One region of the Streptomyces montanus genome, then DNA from elsewhere that is predicted to be linked to it. Evidence: riboswitches for the same ligand, from Rfam matches in the RefSeq annotation. Region 1 holds a riboswitch; each other region holds the start of a gene.
The links. A riboswitch is a leader RNA that binds a small molecule or an ion and turns the genes downstream of it on or off. The one in region 1 is predicted to bind cyclic di-AMP.

Region 1 (2,193 bases):
GCCGAGGAGGCCGCGCTCGCCAAACTCGACCCGGCCGACCCGCGCCTTGCCACCGCCACCGTCTACAGCAGCCTGGAACCCTGTGCCCGCCGCGCCTCCCGGCCGACCCCCTGCGCGCGGCTGATCATCGACGCGGGAGTGCGCCGCGTGGTCACCGCCTGGCGCGAGCCCGACACGTTCGTGGCGTCCGCTGACGGGGGCGGGCTGCTGGCCGCGGAGGGCGCCGACGTCGTCGTGCTCCCGGAATTCGAGGAGCGGGCCGCCGAGCCCAACCGCCACCTCCTCCGGGCGGCCGGCGGGCAGGACGGGCAGGGGACGTAAAGCCGTGTGCTGAGGGCCCCGCCGATGGCGTACACTGATCTTAACGACGCGGGGTGGAGCAGCTCGGTAGCTCGCTGGGCTCATAACCCAGAGGTCGCAGGTTCAAATCCTGTCCCCGCTACTGAAGGCTCAGGGCCGGAATCCTATGGATTCCGGCCCTGAGTGTTTTCCGGCCCTGAGTGTTTCCGGGTGTCTTCGGTCCTGTCCGGTGCTTTCTGTACGTCTTCAGCGCTTTTTGGACTTCTTCGGTGCGTTCTTGTAGTTCTTTGGCACCTCGTGGAGTTCTCCAAAGCCTCGTGGAGTTCTTCGTCGTCTTCCCTGTGGCATCGGTGAAGCCGAGCCCCTCACGTGACCCTCGGTAGTCGAACGACCCCACTCCGCGTAACATCTGACACTTCGTCATCAAAGGCCACTGGGTCGAGAGTCAATCAACTCGCCCGATTTACTCCCCTCTTGACCCGTAAGTCCAGGCCAAAAACGTTAACGATCATCCAGAACAGCTTGGAATCCAGTGCCTGCCTCTATTAACGTTCGATAACGCAGCGCGGTCGTCCCAGCCGTCACAAGAGGCGGCTCCGTGCGCACGTGCCGAATCTCGAAAGGGAACCGGGGAACCACCAACTTGGGGTGAATCGGGCGTTGTTCATGGTGTGCGACACCATGATTGACGCGCGTAGGAGACCTTCCTGCTCCGAACCCGTCAGCTAACCCGGTAGGCGAGAAGGAAGGAAAGGAGTGCGCCTACGTGGCGTCCAACCGGCCTGCCCCGCAAACCTCGTCCGCGCCGAGTGAGTTCAATCCCGACACTTTCGGCTACGGCATCCGTAAGGACGAGGAGACCTGGGAGGAGTGGAACCCCACCGAGGATTCCCTCCGACCCGTTCGGGGCCGGCACCGCGTCAGTAAGCAGCGTGGCGGAGGTCTCGCCCGCAGCTCCACGGTTCTGGGCGTCGGCGTCATCGCGGCCGTCAGCGCGGGTGGCATGGCCAGCGCGCAGACCGGCAAGCCGCCCGTCTCCATCTCGATGCCCGATCTGCCGTCCGTGGGCTCGATGTTCGCGGACGACTCCGCGGAAGCCGATGACACGACGTCGCTCAGCAGCGTGGGTCTGACCACCGCCGACGCGGAACAGGGCAACTCGGACGCGGGCGAGGCCCTGCGCGCCCGCATCATGCTGCAGGCCGAGCGGCAGCAGGACCAGGTGGACCGCGAGGCCCAGGAGGCCGCGGAGACCGCCGCCGCGAAGAAGGCCGCCGAGGCGGCCGCCAAGGAGAGGGAAGAGGCCGAGGCCAAGGCCGCCGCCGCCAAGAAGAAGGCGGAGGAGGAGGCCAAGCGCAAGGCCGAGGCGGAGCGTCTCGCGGAACTCGCGAAGAGCTACTCGCTGCCCACCTCCTCGTACACCATCTCCTCGACCTTCGGGCAGGCCGGCTCGCTGTGGTCCTCCGGCTACCACACCGGTCTGGACTTCGCCGCTCCCACGGGTACGCCGCTCAAGGCGATCCACAGCGGCACCATCACCGAGGCCGGGTGGAACGGTTCGTACGGCTACCGCACGGTGATCACCCTCGACGACGGCACGGAGCTCTGGTACGCCCACCAGTCGTCCATCAGCGTCAGCGTCGGGCAGAAGGTCAACACGGGCGACGTCATCGGCCGCGTGGGCGCGACCGGCAACGTCACCGGGGCGCACCTCCACCTGGAGGTCCACACGGCCGGCGGGGAAGGGATCGACCCGATGGCGTGGCTGCGGAGCAAGGGCATCAACCCGTAAGCGGACCGTAAGCGGCAACCCGCAAGCAGCCAGGGGACTTTGAGCACGTACGTCCGAAAGGGTGGGCGTACGTGCGGTGTGCAGGCGTGCGGCGTGCATGG
Region 2 (2,193 bases), on a different contig from region 1:
AGCGCGACAAGATCCTGGACGCGCCGGCGGCGGTGGAGTACGGGCTCGTCGATCAGATCATCCCCAGCCGCAAGGCCTCGCGCCCCGACCCCGGCGCCAGGTGAACCGCCGATGCTCCCACCGGAGTTGCCCCCGATGCCGGCCCTGACCCGCGCGGAGGGCGAACTGATCGACCATTACCTGGAGGTGGTCGATCTCCTGGGCCGGATCAACCCCGCGCGCCCCGGCGACACCTACCGCGGCCTGCGCGCCGCGCAGGCACTGGTCAGCAAGGCCACCGCGCTGCGCGAAGCGCTGGCGCTGATGCACCAGCGGGGTGAGCACGAGGTGCACGCCCCCACCCTGGCGCGGGCATTGCGGGTCCTCGACGGCGAACGCCGCGCGGCTCGCGTCGCTTTGCCGTCCGACTCCGACAGCTGACGCACACGGACCGGCCCGGAGCCCCGCAGGTGTCTGACGAGGCGTCCGGGCAAGGTTTGAAACGGACCAAATGGTGTACCCCCGAACGCCGTAGCCGGGGGTCGTTCCAGAGGCCCATGCGAGTTGCTCAGCGCGCGTACCGCTGAGGCGGAATCAGGCATTCCTGTGCTGGTACGGGGGCCCTCGACCCTCTCGACGCCCTGGCTGAAACGGGGCTGTCCACCCGAACAGGTGAGTGGTGAGTAACCCCACAAAACGCCGATTCTGTTCGGCTTTTCCGACGTTCGTGCGTCAAGATCCCTTCCGACGACAAGCCCCCGCCACAGCGGCGGGGCGGTCCGGGCGGACGCCGAGTCCTGCCGCCGCCCGGATGACGGGTCGACAGAAGTGGATCGGCAGGAGTGGAGGACCCAAGCACGACGGGCCGCCGGAGAGATCCGAGTGGCCCTTGGGGTGAAGCCGCACACGCGGCCGGGCAACTTCGCCAGCCCGAATCCGACAGGTCATCCTTCACAGGCGGCTGACGAAGGGTTGCGCATGACTGCGCTCAATCGAGTCCCGTCGCTGCTTACCAGGGCCGGTACCGCATCGGCTCTCACCATCGCCGCCGTTGGCGGCAGCATCGTGGCCCCCGGCTTCGCGTCCGACGCCGAAGCGGCCACCCCCGCGACGAAGGCACTTCAGGTGGCGGCCTCCAAGAAGGGTTCCCCGTACAAGTGGGGAGCCACGGGGCCCAAGCGCTTCGACTGCTCCGGCCTCACGCTGTACTCGTTCAAGAAGGCCGGCAAGTCACTGCCCCGCACCGCCGCGGCGCAGTACAACAAGACGCGCCACATCTCCGCTTCGAGCCGCAAGCAGGGAGACCTGGTGTTCTTCCACTCGGGCCGGAACGTGTACCACGTCGGCATCTACGCCGGGAAGGGACGGATCTGGCACTCCCCGAAGACCGGGGACGTGGTGAGGCTGCAGAAGATCTGGACGAAGAGCGTCTGGTACGGCCGGGTCAGGTGATGCGCCCGTGGGATGGCGGCGTTCAGCTTCGGCGCCGCCGTCCCACGCGGCGGGCGTGATGCCGGCCGTTGATTGGTTACTCATTCATGTATGACCGACCGTCACGCCAGCGACCGCCCCAACGACCGTCATCCCCCCGGCCGTCAGCCCACCGACGGACCGGCCACCGGCCGTCAGCCCACGGACGGACCGGCCCCCGACAGACAGGCCGCCGAGGAGCGGCACGAGACGCGGCTCGAACGCGCCGACCGCAACTTCAACGAGCTGCTCCAGGAACTGAGGGTCACCCAGACCGGCGTACAGATCCTCTTCGCGTTCCTGCTGACCCTCGCGTTCACCCCGCGCTTCCCGTCCCTCGACACCATGCAGCGCGCCACCTACGTCACCACGCTGCTGCTCTCCGTGCTGGCCGCCATGCTCTTCACCGCCCCTGCCGCCCTGCACCGCCGGCTCTTCCAGCAGGGGGCCAAGCCGCAGCTCGTGACCGTCTCGTCGCATCTCGCCCAGCTGGGGATGGCGGTGCTCGCGCTCGCGCTCGCCGGGTCGGTCCTCCTGGTCGTGGATGTGGCGGTGGGCCGGGTCGGAGGGATCGTGGCCGGTGCCGGCACGCTGGTGGTGTGCCTCGGACTGTGGGCGCTGGTGCCTGACATGATGCGACGTCGCACCGGCCGGAACCCGGAGGACTGAGGCCTGCAACGCCGGACGGCCCTAGTCGGCCGTCACGGGCTGGACCGGTGCCTCCCACGGCAGCATGATCGACAC
Region 3 (2,193 bases), on a different contig from region 1:
CGCCCCCATCGACTATGTGAAGTGGGACTTCAACCGCTGCTTCACGGACGCCGGATGGCCGGACGAGCCGTATCCGCAAAGGCTGTGGGTCGATCATGTGCATGCGCTGTACGGCCTGTTGGACCGTCTGCGGGCCGCGCACCCGGGTGTCGCCTTCGAGTCCTGCTCGGGCGGAGGCGGCCGGATCGACCTCGGGATCATGGCCCGTACGGACCAGGTGTGGACCTCGGACAATACCGATCCGCTCGACCGGCTCGCGATCCAGCACGGCTTCAGTCAGCTGCACCCGGCGCGGGTCATGGCCGCCTGGGTCACCGACAGCCCGAACACGCAGCTCAACGGGCGCGTCAGCTCGTTGCGCTTCCGATTCGTGAGCGCCATGGCAGGGGTGCTCGGCGTCGGGGGAGACCTGACCGAGTGGAGTGACGAGGAGCTCGCCGAGGCGCGGGAGTGGGTGGAGCTCTACAAGGAAATCCGGCCCGTCGTGCAGCGCGGCGACCTCTACCGGCTGCGGGCGCCGGAGGGCGGGCTGAGCGCGGTGCAGTACGTCCACGGAGACCAGGCCGTCGTCCTTGCCTGGCTCCAGGCCCAGCACCATGGCGAGCCCGTCGGGTCGGTGAGACTGCGCGGTCTCGACCCGACAGCAGTGTACGAATGCCTCGAAACGGGCGAAGTGCACCGAGGTGCCGTGCTGTTGCATCAGGGGTTGCGGACGGGGTTGCGTGGCGACCTCGATGCGGCAGTTTTCCGGCTGCGTCGCATGTGAGTGCTATGTCCGGATTAGTGGCCTTCATTCAAACTCGCCCTGGAATGGAGGCCGCTGGGTCGGTGGCCCGTGAGCAGCGTCATATTCGTGACGGTCCGCTGTCGCCATGTTCACGTAATTCAACTGTGTTCTCGGGGATTTCAGGAATTCACAGAGATCGGCAAAGACGCACCGTGACCGAGATATCGGTCAAGGATCAAGAGAATGGGACACATAGGCAACCCAAAGCTTGTCCCTGTGCGTCTTGTTCGCTTACGTTCGCCACCAATCCGGACGGACGCCCAATCCTGCCGCCGCCCGGAATCCGCACACACTGACCCGTGTACGGCAGGAGCGGGGGACCCACAGGTACAACGCCTGTTCCGGTCTCCGGAACGGCTAGGGGTAAAGCCGCGCGAAAAAGCGTGGCCGGGCATCTCCAGCTCGCACCCGACAGCTCACCTCGTAGGCGCCGGAGAGGAATTCGTCATGCCCGCGAAGGGTAAGCACCGCCGTCCGAAGTCCCAGCGTCTCACTCGCTCGATCGCCGTCGCCGGAACGGGTGGCGCCGCGCTCGTGCTGCCGCTTCTGGGGGCGACCGGCGCGCACGCCACTACTCCTCAGACCGCCCCTGTGTCTGTTTCCAAGAAGGCCGAATCCGTTTCGGAGAAGGCCGCCAAATCCGCTCCGGTGGCGGCCCAGAAGAAGGCCGCGAACCGCACGTACACGGTGAAGAAGGGTGACTCCCTCTTCAAGATCGCCAAGGCGCAGCACGTCAGTGGTGGCTGGAAGAAGCTCTACGCGGACAACCGCCGGGCCATCGGCGACGATCCGGCGCTCATTCACCCGGGCCTGAAGCTGGCGATCGGCAAGAAGGCCGCCTCCGCTTCCGGTCCCGTCAAGAGCAAGGCCGCAGCCCCGTCGTCCGCGACGACGACCACGGCTGCCAAGCCGGCGGACGCGCCGAGCACTTCGAGCGGCTTCACCCTGCCCGTCGCGGGCGCGACCGTCGGCACCCCGTACCACCTGGCGGGCTCCATGTGGTCCAGCGGCTACCACACCGGTGTCGACTTCGTGGTCCCCACCGGTACCTCGCTCAAGGCCGTGGGCGCGGGCACCGTCGTCTCCGCCGGCTGGGGCGGCGCGTACGGCAACCAGGTCGTCATCAAGCTCAACGAGGGCCACTACGCGCAGTACGCCCACCTGTCCTCCCTCTCCGTCTCGGCCGGGCAGTCCGTGACCGAGGGGCAGCAGATCGGCCTCTCCGGCGCGACCGGCAATGTCACCGGTCCGCACCTGCACTTCGAGATCCGCACCACTCCGGACTACGGCTCGGACGTGGACCCGGTGGCGTTCCTGCGCGCGCACGGCGTCACCGTCTGACACCTCCCGCACAGCGACGGGGACCACTCGGGCAGCCGAGTGGTCCCCGTTCCGCGTGCTGAGGG
Region 4 (2,193 bases), on a different contig from region 1:
GGCCGCGTAGAGAGTCATGCCGAGGACATCCTGCTGGTCCTGGGCGAGCGCGGCATCGACGTCCCGGACGAGGTACACGCGCGCATCACGAGCTGCACCGACCTGGAAATCCTCCGAGCCTGGCTCAAGCGCTCCCTCACGGCTGCCACAGCGGAAGATCTGTTCGTGGATACGAAGGCCTGACGAACGGCGGTGAAATGCCGGCCCCCCCCCCGCCAGGGGGGCCGGCATGACGACCTCTGGGCTTGATCAGTAAGGCCCGTTGACGTTGTCGATCGAGCCGTACTTGTCGGCGGCGTAGTTACAGGCCGCCGCGATGTTCGCGACCGGGTCGAAGGGGTCGTTTGCCGTACCGGGCACGTGGTAGGCGGCGAAGGTCGGATCGATGACCTGCAGGAGGCCCTTGGACGGCGTCCCGGCCGCGGCGTTGGAGTCCCAGTTGTTGATGGCCTGGGGATTCCCCGACGACTCGCGCATGATGTTGCGGTAGATGCCGTCGTAGGTGCCCGGGATCCCGTTCTTGGCCATGACGTCCAGAGCCTCCTTGATCCAGCCGTCCAGGTTGTTCGTGTACGTCTTCGCGGCGGCGGGAGCGGCGGCTGCCGCCGCCGCGGGCTTGGCGGGGGTCGCCGAGGCCTTCGGGGCCACAGGTGTCGCTTTGGCCTTACTTGTAGACGTTTGTACCTTTTTCGTGCCGAGTGTCAGCGTGAGGCCTGGGTAGATCATCGCCGGGTCGTTGCCGATGACCGCGCGGTTGGCCTTGTACAGCTTCTTCCAGCCGCCCTTCGTGTGATGCTTTCGCGCGATCTTGAACAGCGTGTCGCCCGGGACCACCTTGTACGTGATGAGCCTGACATCCGGAACCGCGACTTTCGCCGCTTTTGCGAACTGCGCGACCTGCGCGACCTGCGCCGACTCGGCGGCGTGGGCGCCGGTCGCCCCCGCGATCGGGAGCGCGAGCGCGACTCCGCCCGCTCCCGCGGCGACGATGCCACGGGTGAGGGGGTGGATTCTCTGACGACGGTGCTTACCTCGTGCGGGCATGACGATTTCCTCTCCGGCGCCTGCGAGGTGAGCTGTCGGGTTCGGGCTGGAGATGCCCGGCCGCACGGTGCGTGCGGCTTCACCCCAAGCCGTTCCGGTATCCGGATCGGCGATTACCTGGGTCCCCCGCTCCTGCCGTAGCGCGTGGATGGATGGGTTCCGGGGCGGCGGCAGGATTCGGCGATCCGCCCGGATCGACGAGAACGTATGCGAGAGCACACAGCAGGAACAAGCCCCGAAATCAGGTCGAGATTCGCCCAACCCGGTCAGAACGAAGGGGCAAATCACCCGATTACGTCGCGGCACAGAACTCAACTTGCCTTCCGCAAAGGCAAAGTAGCCAGACGCGCCACAGCGCCCGATCCGCCCGAACGTGACTCATTTCACGCGATCAAGCGCAACCAAGCACAACCAAGCGCCTGTAAGTGCAGCCAAAGCGGCAATCAAGTCAACTCGGGCATTACGCTCCAAGCACCCAAACAGCCATGCCTCATGGGCGGAGCCCGCCGGACCTCCGCCGGGGAGAGATCCGTGTCCAGGTCGCCACCGGAGAGCCGCCCCACCCCCGGCCCGAGTCGGGCTTGAAGTGGCGGCCGAAGCCCCGGCGTTCGGGAACGCCTGTGCCCCGCGCAGTGAAAATACGGCGCAACGCCCGCCATCTTGGCGGTATTTCTATAGTTGAGCCGCAAGTGGCGGCCACCCCGCACAGCAGCCAGAGAGGCGCCTCTATGCAAAGCACGGCCGACTTCATTGCGGATACCTATGAGCTGGGCACTGGATCGTGGACGATGACACCGGTCACCCGTGGCGCGCTGGGGCAGATCTGGAAGTTGTCCGGGAATGGCACCTCATGGGCAGTGAAAGAGCTCCTCTTCGGCTGTGACGAGCGGCAGGTCCACCGGGAATCCACACTGCGGAACGCCACGGAGAAGCTGGGGATCTCAGCGCCACGGCTCATCCCGAATCGCAACGACGGATACGTCTCCCAACTCACCCCCGCACTGGGCGGGTCCTATGTGAAGCTGTACGACTGGGTCGACGGAACCGAGGCAGACGCGTCTGATCCGGACCTCCTGAGCTGGTGCGGCCGGACCCTGGCCGTCCTCCACAGAGCCGGAGAGGGCGCCAGCGAGACACCGGACTCCTGGT

Region 2: another riboswitch for cyclic di-AMP. It lies ahead of FE633_RS22050 (C40 family peptidase); the one in region 1 lies ahead of FE633_RS35485 (M23 family metallopeptidase).
Region 3: another riboswitch for cyclic di-AMP. It lies ahead of FE633_RS00265 (M23 family metallopeptidase); the one in region 1 lies ahead of FE633_RS35485 (M23 family metallopeptidase).
Region 4: another riboswitch for cyclic di-AMP. It lies ahead of FE633_RS33335 (transglycosylase SLT domain-containing protein); the one in region 1 lies ahead of FE633_RS35485 (M23 family metallopeptidase).

Annotation. Positions count from the first base shown of each region.
Region 1 is NZ_VBZC01000053.1:46,449-48,641, forward strand. It holds gene FE633_RS35475 (dihydrofolate reductase family protein) at 1-321, shown strand, start outside; tRNA gene FE633_RS35480 (tRNA-Met) at 369-442, shown strand; cyclic di-AMP (ydaO/yuaA leader) riboswitch at 898-1,055, shown strand; gene FE633_RS35485 (M23 family metallopeptidase) at 1,067-2,092, shown strand.
Region 2 is NZ_VBZC01000024.1:6,572-8,764, forward strand. It holds gene FE633_RS22040 (ATP-dependent Clp protease proteolytic subunit) at 1-104, shown strand, start outside; gene FE633_RS22045 (hypothetical protein) at 112-420, shown strand; cyclic di-AMP (ydaO/yuaA leader) riboswitch at 790-954, shown strand; gene FE633_RS22050 (C40 family peptidase) at 958-1,431, shown strand; gene FE633_RS22055 (DUF6328 family protein) at 1,522-2,118, shown strand; gene FE633_RS22060 (ATP-binding protein) at 2,140-2,193, opposite strand, start outside.
Region 3 is NZ_VBZC01000001.1:56,804-58,996, forward strand. It holds gene FE633_RS00260 (alpha-galactosidase) at 1-766, shown strand, start outside; cyclic di-AMP (ydaO/yuaA leader) riboswitch at 1,068-1,232, shown strand; gene FE633_RS00265 (M23 family metallopeptidase) at 1,235-2,128, shown strand.
Region 4 is NZ_VBZC01000047.1:29,437-31,629, forward strand. It holds gene FE633_RS49590 (hypothetical protein) at 1-183, shown strand, start outside; gene FE633_RS33335 (transglycosylase SLT domain-containing protein) at 250-1,044, opposite strand; cyclic di-AMP (ydaO/yuaA leader) riboswitch at 1,047-1,197, opposite strand; gene FE633_RS33340 (phosphotransferase enzyme family protein) at 1,773-2,193, shown strand, end outside.